Regions from separate parts of the Mesorhizobium sp. KACC 23794 genome, predicted to be linked through region 3. Evidence: predicted binding sites of a transcription regulator. Region 3 holds the regulator's gene; each other region holds the start of a gene.
What was found. The regulator LexA, encoded in region 3, represses DNA repair genes until DNA is damaged. The targets are predictions, from matches to a motif close to TGTTCNNNNTGTGTTCNG.
Positions count from the first base shown of each region.

Region 1: the regulator LexA is predicted to act here: its motif matches at 2,304-2,321, upstream of ACSBOB_RS23490 (sel1 repeat family protein).
Region 2: the regulator LexA is predicted to act here: its motif matches at 1,711-1,728, upstream of ACSBOB_RS14580 (UvrD-helicase domain-containing protein).

Region 1 covers NZ_CP197465.1:4,779,541-4,783,665, reverse strand. The annotation lists gene ACSBOB_RS23505 (AMP nucleosidase) at 1-1,084, opposite strand, end outside; gene ACSBOB_RS23500 (hypothetical protein) at 1,181-1,375, opposite strand; gene ACSBOB_RS23495 (DUF2147 domain-containing protein) at 1,652-1,996, opposite strand; gene ACSBOB_RS23490 (sel1 repeat family protein) at 2,443-2,709, shown strand; gene ACSBOB_RS23485 (ABC transporter substrate-binding protein) at 2,986-4,104, shown strand.
Region 2 covers NZ_CP197465.1:2,983,825-2,987,949, forward strand. The annotation lists gene ACSBOB_RS14580 (UvrD-helicase domain-containing protein) at 1-1,671, opposite strand, end outside; gene msrA (peptide-methionine (S)-S-oxide reductase MsrA) at 1,856-2,374, shown strand; gene ACSBOB_RS14590 (glyoxalase superfamily protein) at 2,595-3,122, shown strand; gene ACSBOB_RS14595 (OmpA family protein) at 3,279-3,818, opposite strand; gene ACSBOB_RS14600 (L,D-transpeptidase) at 3,829-4,125, opposite strand, start outside.
Region 3 covers NZ_CP197465.1:3,713,252-3,717,376, reverse strand. The annotation lists gene ACSBOB_RS18120 (ABC transporter ATP-binding protein) at 1-795, shown strand, start outside; gene ACSBOB_RS18115 (ABC transporter ATP-binding protein) at 792-1,580, shown strand; gene lexA (transcriptional repressor LexA) at 1,772-2,482, shown strand; gene ACSBOB_RS18105 (ComEC/Rec2 family competence protein) at 2,476-4,125, opposite strand, start outside.

The DNA of each region.
Region 1 (4,125 bases), 1.1 Mb from region 3:
GGACTTCCGCCAGCGCCGGGATCGGCACCCAGACGGGAAGGTCTGCGTCGAGCACATGATCCTCGCGCACATAGGCGTGCGCCAGCACATAGTCGCCCAGCGCCTGCGTGTTGCGCAGCCCTGCGCAGTGGCCGAGCATCAGCCAGGCATGGGGCCTCAGCACAGCGACGTGATCGGTGATCGTCTTGGCGTTGGACGGGCCGACACCGATATTGACCATCGTGATGCCGCCGTGCCCCGGCTTGGTCAGATGATAGGCCGGCATCTGCGGGGTGCGCGGCGGCGTCGAACCGGTGGTCGGCCCGCTATGGCCGGCGGGCGTGATCAGATTTCCGGGCTCGACAAAACTTGTATAGCCCCCGCCGCCTTCCGCCATCAGGTCGCGGGCATAGACGCAGAACTCGTCGATGTAGAACTGGTAGTTGGTGAACAGCACGAAGTTCTGGAAATGATCCGGCGTCGTTGCCGTGTAGTGCGGCAGACGATGCAGCGAATAGTCGATGCGCTGCGCGGTGAACGGCGCCAGCGGCCGCGGCTCGCCGGGAACCGCCTCGTAGGTGCCGTTGGCGATCAGGTCGTCGGTACCGTCGAGGTCGGGAACGTCGAAGAAGTCGCGGATCGGGCGCTTCAGCTTCTCGGCCACCGAGCCGTCGACATGCGTGCCCTCGATGAAGGCGAAATGCAGGGGGATCGGCGTGTCGGATTCCGACACCACCACCGGCACGCCGTGGTTCTTCATGATCAACTGCAACTGCTCGATCAGGTAGGTCTCGAACAGGTCCGGCCTTGTGATCGTCGTGGTGAACTGGCCAGGCGCCGGCATGTGGCCGTAGGCCTGGCGGGTGTCGACCTGCGAGTAGGACACCGTGGTGACGCCGACCTCCGGATAGTAGGCGCGGTAGCGGCTGGTGAGGTCGCCTTCGCGGGTGATCGCCGAGAAGGCGGAACGCAGGAAATCGGTGTTGCGGGCATAGAGCCCCTTGAGCGCCTGCACCGCCTCTCCGGCATCCGAGAAGGTTTTGCGCACAAACGGCTCGGGCGAGACGATTTTCTGGGTCGGTTCAGGATAGATTCGCTTTTCCATGACCCATTATAGGGAGCCGATGTGACATGCGGGAGGGGGAGGCGTTGTGTGTTTCTAGAGATTAGCCAATCAGGACCAATTCGCGAAGGCGACCTGTCAACGCCTCTGCAAGCTGACCAGAATCACGAAACCCGCGCCCTTCTTCTTCAACGTCGGGGCCTCTATCACCGAACCGCTGTCGCTGCCGAAAGCCGGCATCGCAAGGACCGGGACAGCCAGCACCGCGCTGAACAGAGCGGCGCGCAGAACCAGCGAAACGATCTTGAGCGGCTTGGAAGAGGGGCGAGACATGGTCTTTGCTTTCGGCTTTGGCGTATTCGTTCGATGCCCTCGAAAATGCACTGCCGGCGCTGAACCCATCATGAGGTTCACGTTCATTTTAGGTTCAGCTTATTTTAGGCGTGTGTCGCTGCGGCGGCGCCGTGTATCGGCACTCGCGACAGAGAGCGAATAGCGAATAGGGAGTAGCGAATAGGGTTTGCGCTATCGGTGCGCATCGCGATACGCGTGCTATTCGCTATTCGCTATTCGCTATTCGCTATTCGCTATTCGCTATTCGCTATTCACTTACAGCTTCGTCCACGTCTGGCTGCGGCAGATCAATCCGCCAAGCACGCAGCCCTTCATCTTCAGCGAACCGCCGGAAAGTGTCCCGCTGCCGGAATAGGTCTTGTCCTTGGCTGGATCGGTGATCGAGCCGGAATAAGCGCCGCCGCCTTCGGCACTCATCTTGCCGATCCCCTTGCCCTTGTATTTGCCGGTCTTCAGCGTGATGCAGAAGCCGCCGCCGCAATCGCTGATCGCCGCGGTTTCGCCGCTCTGTGTTCGCCAATTGCCCTCTATGGGGTCCGCATAGGCGGCGCCGATTCCAAGCATCATGGCCGCGGCCGTCATCGTCATCCTGCGAAGCATAGGGTCCTCCCTTTGGTGTTCGGTTCGACGTTCGGCATCTTACGCAAACGTAAGCTAGACGAAGACGTGTCGCGCGAAAAGCCGGTGACGCTGCGGCAGCCCCGTTGAATTTGTCGACCGGCCTGGACCGCTGGGATCGACGAAAACCTGAAGCCCTGACAGCGAATTCGACACGCATCGCCGCGCACGACCCGAATTCGTGGTGAAGGAAGGGTTGAATTCGCCAGCGTAAATTTTCGGAAAATTTTCGCGATAAACCGGGCTCCCCAAGGCTTGCGATCCTTAATGAATTCCGAGGTTTACCACTTGTTTTTGTTTTGTTTGCCGCCGGTTAAGGACGCCGCTTAACGCCGGTTTCAAGCCTTCCCGGCATTCTTCGAAGCATCGGAAGAGCGAACCGGACGGGACAGCCGGGGCTCTCGGGAAAAGGGACAGGGACAAGTCAGATGGCACGGTTTGAAATCTTCGACGCGGACTTCGGAACGGCAGGCACCACGGCGCAGGCCGACATTCTTTGCGAACTCGGGCTGATGTATGCTTCGGGCCGTGATTGCGAGGTCGACATCGTCGCCGCGCACAAATGGTTCAATATCGCCGCGATCAAGGGCTCCGACCGTGCCGCGGTGCTGCGCTCCGAACTGTCGGCCGCGATGTCGAAACTGGAGATCGCCCAGGCGCTGCGCCAAGCGCGCGAATGGATGACCATGCACTGAAACGATACTAACCTTGGCGAGGGATGCGCGCTCCAACGCGCTCGCGAAAAAAAGGCCGAAGACGGCAATAGCCGCGCGGCCGGCGACAGGCAGGCAGGACGACAGAAAACGCCGTGGCGGCCCGAAAGAGGCCGGCGCGGCGTTTCGCGTTCGTCGCGACCATGGACCATGCGCCGGATGATGCTGGCCCTGCCGCGCCGGCACTGCTAAATGGCATTCGGGACTTACGAAACGATCCGCCGGCCAGCAGAGCCTGCGGCAAAGGAGGAAAATATCATGAGATTGACACGACTTCTGAGCGCGGCAGCCCTCGGCATCGTGCTGGGCACGCCGGCTTTCGCCGACGACCTCAACATTGCCGTCGCCGGCCCGATGACCGGCCAGCTCGCCACCATCGGCGATCAGTTCAAGCAGGGCGCGCAGGCGGCGGCCGACGCGATCAACGCGGCCGGCGGCGTCGGCGGACGGCAGATCAAGCTTTCGATCGAGGACGACCAGTGCGATCCCAAGCAGGCGGTTTCGGTTGCCAACCGGATCGTCGCCAACGGCATCATGTTCGTCGACGGCCATGCCTGCTCGGGTTCGAGCATTCCTGCCTCCGCCGTCTATGCCGAAGCCGGCGTGCTGATGATGAGCCCTGCCTCCTCCAATCCCGTCATGACCGACGACGCGGCGGCCAAGGGCTGGAACACCATCATGCGGCTCTACACCCGCGACGACGCGCAGGGCGCCTTCATCGGCCCGTGGATCGCCGAGAAGTACAAGGGCAAGAACGTCGTCGTCCTGCATGACAAGAGCGCCTACGGCCAGGGCGTCGCCGACGCCGTCAAGGCGACCATGAATGCCGGCGGGCTCAAGGAAGTGCTCTACGAAGGCATCAATGCCGGGGAGAAGGACTACGCCGCGCTGGTCACAAAACTCAAGGATCTCAAGGCCGACGTTGTTTATTTCGGCGGTTATCACCCCGAGGCCGGCCTGATCCTGCGCCAGTCGGCCGAGCAGAATCTGAAGTTCCAGCTGATCATGCCGGACTCGATCGCCTCGCCGGAATTCTGGCAGGTTGCCGGTCCGGCCGGCGAGGGCACTATGTTCGTGTTCCCGTCCGACCCGCAGGCCAAGCCTGAAGCCAAGGCGGCGATCGAGAAGATCAAGGCCGGCGGTTTCGTTCCGGAAGGCTTTACGCTGTTCTCCTACGCGGTGATCCAGGCGATCGCTCAAGGCGTCGAACGGGCGGGCAGCGACGATCCGGCGAAGGTTGCCGAGGCGCTGAAGAACGGCCAGCCGATCAATACGGTCATCGGCGAGGTGACCTTCGACGAGAAGGGCGACCTGAAGAACGCCAGCTACGACATCAACCAGTGGCACGACGGCAAATACGCACCGATCCAGCCGTAAGCTTTTGCAATCATTCGATTT
Region 2 (4,125 bases), 730 kb from region 3:
TTCGCCCAGCCCGCGCTTCGGCACGTTGACGATGCGCTCGAAGGCGAGGTCGTCGGCGGGCTGAGCCACGATGCGCAGATACGCCATTGCGTCGCGGATCTCCTGGCGCTCGTAGAAACGCGGGCCGCCGATGACGCGGTAGTTCAGGCCCAGCGTGACGAAACGGTCCTCGAACTCGCGCATCTGGAAGGAGGCGCGCACCAGGATCGCCATGTCGTTCAACAGGTGGTTTTGGCGCTGGTACTGCTCGATGGTCTCGCCAATGGCGCGGGCTTCCTCCTCGGAGTCCCAGGCGGCGTGGACGTTGACCTTGCCGTCCTCGGGGTCGTTGCGATCGGTGAACAGTGTCTTGCCGAAGCGGCCCTCATTGTGGGCGATGAGATGGGCGGCCGCGCCCAATATGTGAGCGGTGGAGCGGTAGTTGCGTTCGAGGCGGATGATTGTGGCGCCAGGAAAATCCTTGTCGAAGCGCAGGATGTTGTCCACTTCCGCGCCGCGCCAGCCATAGATGGACTGGTCGTCGTCGCCGACGCAGCAGATGTTGACCTTGTTTTCGCTCACGGGCCGTACCGCCGCCTCCGGCGGCTGGCCCTCCGCGGGGGCGGCCTGACCGGCCGACGCCCGGTCGGGCTTGCGGCCTTCGGCCGAAAGGCGCGAGTTACCCTCCCCTGGAGGGGGAGGGTCGGACCGTAGGTCCGGGGTGGGGTGGATGGCGCTTTCGACTGGACGTTCAGCGCTGCCACCCGCGCCGCTGCGCGGCGCGACCTCCCCCCTCGAGGGGGAGGTGGGGCGTCCGGTCTGCGGCCGCTGCGCCAGCAATCGCAGCCACATGTACTGCGCGGTGTTGGTGTCCTGGTACTCGTCGACCAGGATGTATTTGAACCGGCGATGATACTCCGCCAGCACGTCGTGGTGCTTTCGGAAAATCCGGATGGGGTGGCAGAGGAGGTCGCCGAAGTCGCAGGCGTTGAGCGTCGCAAGGCGGTCCTGGTAGGCCTTGTAGAGTTCGCGGCCTTTTCCGTTGGCGAAGGAGCGGGCATCGCCCTCGGGGATTTCGGCCGGGCCAAGCCCCTTGTTCTTCCAGCCGTCGATCATCTGCGCGAACTGGCGGGCCGGCCAGCGCTTGTCATCCAGCCCCTCCGCCTGGATCAGTTGCTTGAGCAGCCTTATCTGGTCGTCGGTGTCCAAAATGGTGAAGTCGGAGCGCAGGCCGGCAAGCTCTGCATGGCGGCGCAGCATTTTTACGCCGATCGAGTGGAAGGTGCCGAGCCATGGCATGCCTTCCACCTGCTCGCCGACCAGGATGCCGACGCGTTGCTTCATCTCTCGCGCCGCCTTGTTGGTGAAGGTGACGGCGAGGATCTGGCTCGGCCAGGCACGGCCGGTGGCGAGGATGTGGGCGATGCGGGTGGTGAGCACGCGGGTCTTGCCGGTGCCGGCGCCGGCCAGAACCAGCACCGGGCCTTCGGTGGTCTCCACCGCCAGCCGCTGCTCGGGGTTCAGGCCGCGCAGATAATCCGGCGCGTTGTTGTGGCCCTGCCTTGCGGCCATGGCGCGCGCGGCGATGCCGGAAGCGCCGGATTGCGGCGGCCGCGCGGACGCAGGCTCGCCACGCGCCGGACGCGGGGCGTCGTCGTCGAAGAAAGGGATATCGTCGGGCTGGCCGGCCATTCCCCCGAATGTAGTGATTCGGGGCCGAAAGGCCAGCAGCGTTTCCGTTTTGTACCGAAAGCAAGAGGGGATGATCGAGAATTGAGGAATTCTTTCCTCCTGACCCTGTGCGTATGGCCGCGCGCTACCAATTCCCGCCGGCACTTCCTATCTATGGGGCAATCCCAACCGAAGGAGCGACGACATGACGACCGAACGCGCAGTGCTTGCCGGCGGCTGTTTCTGGGGCATGCAGGATTTGATACGACGCTATCCCGGCGTCATTTCCACCCGCGTGGGTTATACAGGTGGCGACGTGCCGAACGCGACCTACCGCAACCATGGCAGCCATGCCGAGGCGATCGAAATCCTGTTCGATCCGGCTGAGATCAGCTACCGCGACATTCTCGAATTCTTCTTCCAGATCCACGACCCGAGCACCCGCGACCGGCAGGGCAACGATGTCGGCGCGAGCTACCGCTCGGCGATATTCTACCTCAATGACGAGCAGAAGCGGGTGGCGGAAGACACCATCGCCGATGTCGACGCCTCCGGGCTGTGGCCGGGCAAGGTGGTGACCGAGGTGACGCCGGCCGGCGATTTCTGGCAGGCCGAGCCGGAGCACCAGGATTATCTCGAGCGCTACCCGAACGGCTACACCTGCCATTTTCCGCGGCCGAACTGGAAGCTGCCGAGGCGGGAGGCGGCGCGCAAGAGCGCGTGAGGTTTCCGGATATGGCAAACGGGCGCCGCGCCGGATTTGTTGACGCCGCGCGCCACCGCCGGTAGCTTTCCTGCCGGCCCCGATGCAGCCGGCAGTCCGCGCCCGTAAGGGTTTGGCGAATGCGTCGGAACAAGAGAGTCCAACCGGTGAACGGTTCCGGCGAAGACTTCGGCAATGCGGGCGCTGAGGCAGGATTCCGCCGGGCTGGAGAACCGGAATCATGCGAAATTATCGTGACGCGAAGGCGATGGCGAAAGCCATGCGCGAGGCGCTTGCCGCCGCCGATCTGACGGTCAGCCACAGCCAGGCGCTGGAGATCGTGGCGAAACAGTTCGGGCTGGCAAGCTGGAACGTGCTGTCGGCGAAGATCGAGGGAAAGGAGACGGATGCGTGGCGCTTCGAGCCGCCGGCGCCGATCATCCGAATCTTCGACGAGGCGAGGGCGCGCGATTTCTATCTCGGTTTCCTCGGCATGACGCTCGACTGGGAGCACCGCTTCGAGACGACTATGCCGCTCTACTGCCAGGTGTCGCGCGGCGCGCTAAAACTGCATCTTTCCGAACATTCGGGCGACGCCAGCCCGGGCGCCAACATGCTGGTCTACATGAAGGGCGTCGAGGCGTGGCAGAAGTCGCTCGTCGCCAAGGACTATAAATACAACCGGCCCGGCCTGCAGCGGCAGGATTGGGGCGTCGAATGCGAGGTCATCGCCCCGTTCGGAAACCGGATACGGTTTCTGGAGGCGTGACGCACCGGCTTCCCTCCCCCCCTTGAGGGAAGGGTGGCCGGACGCAGTCCGACCGGGTGGGGTCGCCGCGGCAGTGCTCGACGTTCGGGCGGTGCCTTCTGCGAGTACCCCCTCCGCCCGCTTCGCGGGCACCTCCCCCTCAAGGGGGGAGGATAGCTACGGCGTGTCGTATTCGTTGCGCAGGTTGGAGACGACGCGGCGGTTCTGCACGCGGCAGGAATTTTCGGTGCAGGCGCGGACCAGGCGCTCCTTGCCATAGCCTTTCGCCCACATGCGCTTGGGATCGACGCCCTTCGAGACGAGGTAGCGCATGGCGGCGTCGGCGCGCTTCTGCGACAAAGCCAGTTGTGCAGACTCGGAGCCGGGATCGTCGGCGAAACCCTGCAGTTTCATCAGCCAGCGCGGATTCTGCTGCATGAACGCCGCCTGCTTGTCGAGCGTGGCGCGCGCCACCGAGTCGAGTTCGGCCGAGCCGGAGGTGAAGAAGGTGCGGCGGCCGACATTGAGGATGAAATCCTCTTCGCTGCCCGGTCCGGCATTGGCGAAGCCGGCGGCGGGGTCGTTGGTGTTGCCGACCTCGTTGGGATTAACGCCCGGCGCTTCCGGCGTTTCCAGCTTCGCGGTGGTGCAGGCGGCAAGCGTGACCAGCAGACCGGCGGCGAGAAGCCGCCGGAAGGCGTCGTGGCGGGCGATCATGGCGGCGATCCTACTGGGCTTCGATTTCTTCGGGTTTGGAGATCGAACGCTGCGCCTGCTCGGCAAGGTGCGGCAGCACCTGCACCGCGGTGCCGATCGGGCAGCGCTGGTAGAGGTCGATCGCGTCCTCGTTGAACATGCGGATGCAGCCCGACGAGGCGTCCGTGCCGATGCTCCAGGGCTGGATCGTGCCATGGAAGCGGTAACCGGTATCGGCGCCGTCGCGATGCAGGTACATGGCGCGGGGCCCGAGCGGGTTCTTCGGTGAGCCGCCTTCGACGAAGGGGGGAAGTTCGGGATGGCGCTT
Region 3 (4,125 bases):
TTCCCGACCTATCAGGGTTTTGTGGACGTGGTTCGCGGCGTCAGCTTTTCGCTCGGCCGTGAGCGGCTGGGCATCGTCGGCGAATCGGGTTCCGGTAAATCGCTGACCGGCCGCTCGATCATGCGGCTCGTGCCGCCGCCCGGCCGCGTCAGCGCCGACCGGCTTTCCTTCATGGGTCTGGACCTGCTCAAGGTGCCGGCAAAGGAGATGCCGAAGATCCGTGGCAAGCGCATCTCCATGGTGTTGCAGGACCCCAAATTCTCGCTCAATCCGGTGATGACCGTCGGCCAGCAGATCGAGGAGGCGTTTCGGCTGCATGTCGCAAAAGATCGGGCGCTTGCCCGCGCAAAAAGCATCGAGGCGCTGAAGGCGGTCAAGATCCGCGATCCGGAGGCGGTCTATCACCTCTATCCACACCAGCTTTCCGGCGGCATGGGCCAGCGGGTGATGATCGCGATGATGCTCATCCCCGAGCCGCAACTGCTGATCGCCGACGAGCCGACCTCGGCGCTCGACGTGACGGTGCAGTTGCAGGTGCTCGCCATCCTCGACGACCTGGTGCGCGAGCGCGGCATGAGCCTGATCCTGATCAGCCACGACCTCGGCATGGTGTCGGCCTTCTGCGACCGCGTGATGATCATGTATGCCGGCAAGGTCGTCGAAACCGTCAAGGCGAGTGAACTCCACCGGGTCCAGCATCCCTATGCCAAGGGGCTGCTCGCCTCCTCGCCGCGGCTCGGCGACGACCGGCCGGAACTGCCCGTGCTGCAACGCGATGCGAGTTGGGCAAGATGACCGCGCCGATGATCGCGATCGAAAACCTCGGCATCAGCTTCGGCAAGGGCGCGCGCCGGCTCAGCGCGGTCCGAGAGGTGTCGGTTTCGATTGAGGAGGGCGAGGCGTTCGGTCTGGTCGGCGAATCCGGTTCGGGCAAATCGACGGTGCTCAACGCGATCGCCGGGCTGATCGGCGACTACTCCGGGACCATCCGCATCGGCGGCACCGTTGTCGCGCCGACACGCAGCCATGCGCAACGACGCTTGATCCAGATGGTATTCCAGGACCCGTATGGCTCGCTGCACCCGCGCCATACCGTCGACAAGGTGCTGTCCGAGCCGGCGCGCATCCACGGGCTGCCCGACGTGGAAAAGCGTGTCGAGCGCGCGCTGGCCGATGTCGGGCTGAAGCCGGAACACCGCTTCCGCTTCCCGCACCAGCTTTCCGGCGGCCAGCGCCAGCGCGTGGCGATCGCCCGCGCCATCATTTTGGAGCCGCGCGTGCTTCTTCTGGATGAACCGACCTCGGCGCTCGACGTGTCCGTGCAGGCGGAAGTGCTCAACCTCTTGCGGCGCCTGCGGCGCGAACGCGGCTTCACCACCATCATGGTCAGCCATAATCTGGCTGTAGTTTCCTACATGTGCGACCGTGTCGCGGTGATGAACCGCGGCCGCATTCTCGAGACCTTGGCCAGCGCCGACCTGGCCGCCGGACGGTTCGAGCATGCCTATACGCGGCAGCTTTTCCGCGCCAGTTCGGGTTACGACCGTGAGTTGCTGCAATATCTGTGGGAAGAGGCCTGAACTCGAACACCATGCGCGCGGACAGCGTCAGCCTGCCTCAGACCTGGACGCGATTTGCCATCGCAGATTCTTGATTTCCGCATCATGGTTGCCCCCGTCTTAACCCGATATTTAACGGTTGCGGAACACAACTGGAACAGATAGTGTTTTGTTCTGGTTTTGTTTTTGGTGTGATTCTTGACGGGGCCAAGATGCTGACGCGCAAGCAACACGAACTCTTGCTATTCATCCACGAGAGATTGAAGGAGTCCGGCATTCCTCCCTCCTTCGACGAGATGAAAGAAGCCCTTGATCTGGCGTCGAAATCCGGAATCCATCGGCTGATCACGGCGCTGGAGGAACGCGGCTTCATTCGCCGGCTGCCGAACCGGGCGCGGGCGCTGGAAGTGCTTCGGTTGCCGGACTCGATCGCGCCCGGCCTCAATGCGGCGAGAAAATTCTCGCCGAGCGTGATCGAGGGCAGCCTTGGCAAGCGCCCGGCGGAACCGTCCCGCGTCGCCGGCAATGACGATTCGGGTTCCGGGATATCGATCCCCGTCATGGGCCGCATCGCGGCCGGCGTGCCGATCGATGCGATCCAGCATCGGACGCATTCCATATCGGTTCCACCGGAAATGCTGTCCGGCGGCGACCATTATGCGCTGGAGGTCAGGGGCGATTCGATGATCGAAGCCGGTATCCTCGACGGCGATACGGTGATCATCCGCAACGCCAATACAGCCATGCCCGGCGAGATCGTCGTGGCGCTGGTCGACGACCAGGAAGCAACGCTGAAGCGTTTTCGCAGGAAGGGCGCTTCGATCGCGCTCGAAGCTGCTAACCCGGCCTATGAGACCCGCATCTACGGTCCGGACCGCGTTCGCGTTCAGGGAAAACTGGTCGGGCTGATCCGCCGCTACTGATTTTCCGGCGGCGCCTGCGGGCGCGCCTTGCCTTGGTAGGGCGGAAGCCCGCGAGCCTCGCGCGAGAATATTCTGTGTCTGTGCCATGGGCGGTCCGGCGAGCGGATGGCGAAACGAACTTCACCGGGTTGCCCGTCGCTGGACGGCAGGTGGACCGCCGCGCTGCCATGCCGGGCGAGGTCGCGTTTGGTGACCACGGCAACGGCAGGGTTGGCACATTTCAGCGGCACGGTCGCGTTGTCGAGGATTATGACGCCGGCAAAAGAACAGGCGATCCGCGCTTCTTCCGGATCGGATGTGTGGATGATGGCGATGCCTGACGGATGCCATGCGACGCAGGTGACGTCGTCGCACAGGAAGGCGCTCGATGAATCGTCCGCGCCCCCGTCTGTTGCATCCTCGAATGACGCAACGGTTAGATTCCCGGCATAGGGGTTTTGAACCAAGGCTATCCGCCTTGACGATAAGGACCCACCGGGCGAAGGGCCATTGCCCTCGTCCCTGCCTGCATTGCTTTTCTTGTAGACGGCCTTCGCCGTCTTGACGCCTGCGGAAGGCGCTGGCGGATCGGGACCGACATCCCTGGTCGGCTTGTGAATTCCATAGGCCTGCAGCGTTCTTTTCCAGTTCTCGGCTGTGAAGGCGTTGGGCCGTGGCCTGTTGACGGCCATCAGGCTCTCGCTGGTGCGATAGCCCACCAGCCGCCCGTCCTCCGATATCAGCACGTCGGGGGTGCGCGTCGCGCCGAGCGTCAGCAGGCCGGCAAGCGCGAACGGCAGCGCGAGAAACCGCAGCCACGTCGTCGCCACTGTCGCCACGATCAGCGCGATGGTCAGCAGCACCACGGACTTTCCCGATATCAGGCCAACCGCGTCGATCGGCGAACGCGCCGAAAACCATTCCGCCACAACGATCATCGCCGTGATGCCCTTGCCCATCACGTCCAGGAACGGCCCGTCGAGGCCGAATGGCATGGCGACTGCCGCAAGCACTGCAAAAGGCACGACCAGCAGCGACACGATCGGCATCGCGGCGAGATTTGCGGCGAGGCTCAGCGGCGCGATCCGCTGGAAATGATAGGCGCCGAAGGCAGCCGTGGCGAGGCCGGCGACCAGCGACGTCAGGAGCAGCCCGACGACCAACGCGCCGACATGCCGCGCCGCGATCGAAACCCATCCTCGTTTCGGGTGGTGGAAAGGTCCGGACCCGGTGCGCCGTTGCGTCCAGAATGCGTAGGCGCCGACAAGGGCGGCCGTCGCCGCGAAGGACATCTGGAAACTTGGACCGATCGCCTCGTGCGGGGTGATCGCCAGCACGATGATGGCCGAGATGGCCAGGTTGCGCATGGTCAGCGCCGCCCGGTCGAACACCAGCGCGATCAGCATGACGGCCAGCATGAGGAAACTGCGCTGCGCCGCGACCTCGCCGCCGGAGATCGCAAGATAGGCGGCAATCGCGACAAGGCCGGCCAACGCCGCATATTTGCGGACCGGCCGGCGCGACGAAACGCCGGGGAAAAGCGCGAAGCCCGCCCTCAGCGCCGCGATCACCACGCCGGCGACCAGCGCCATATGCAGGCCGGAGATCGAGATGATGTGATAGAGGCCGGTGCGCCGCAGCGCCTCGCTGACGTCGTTTGGAAT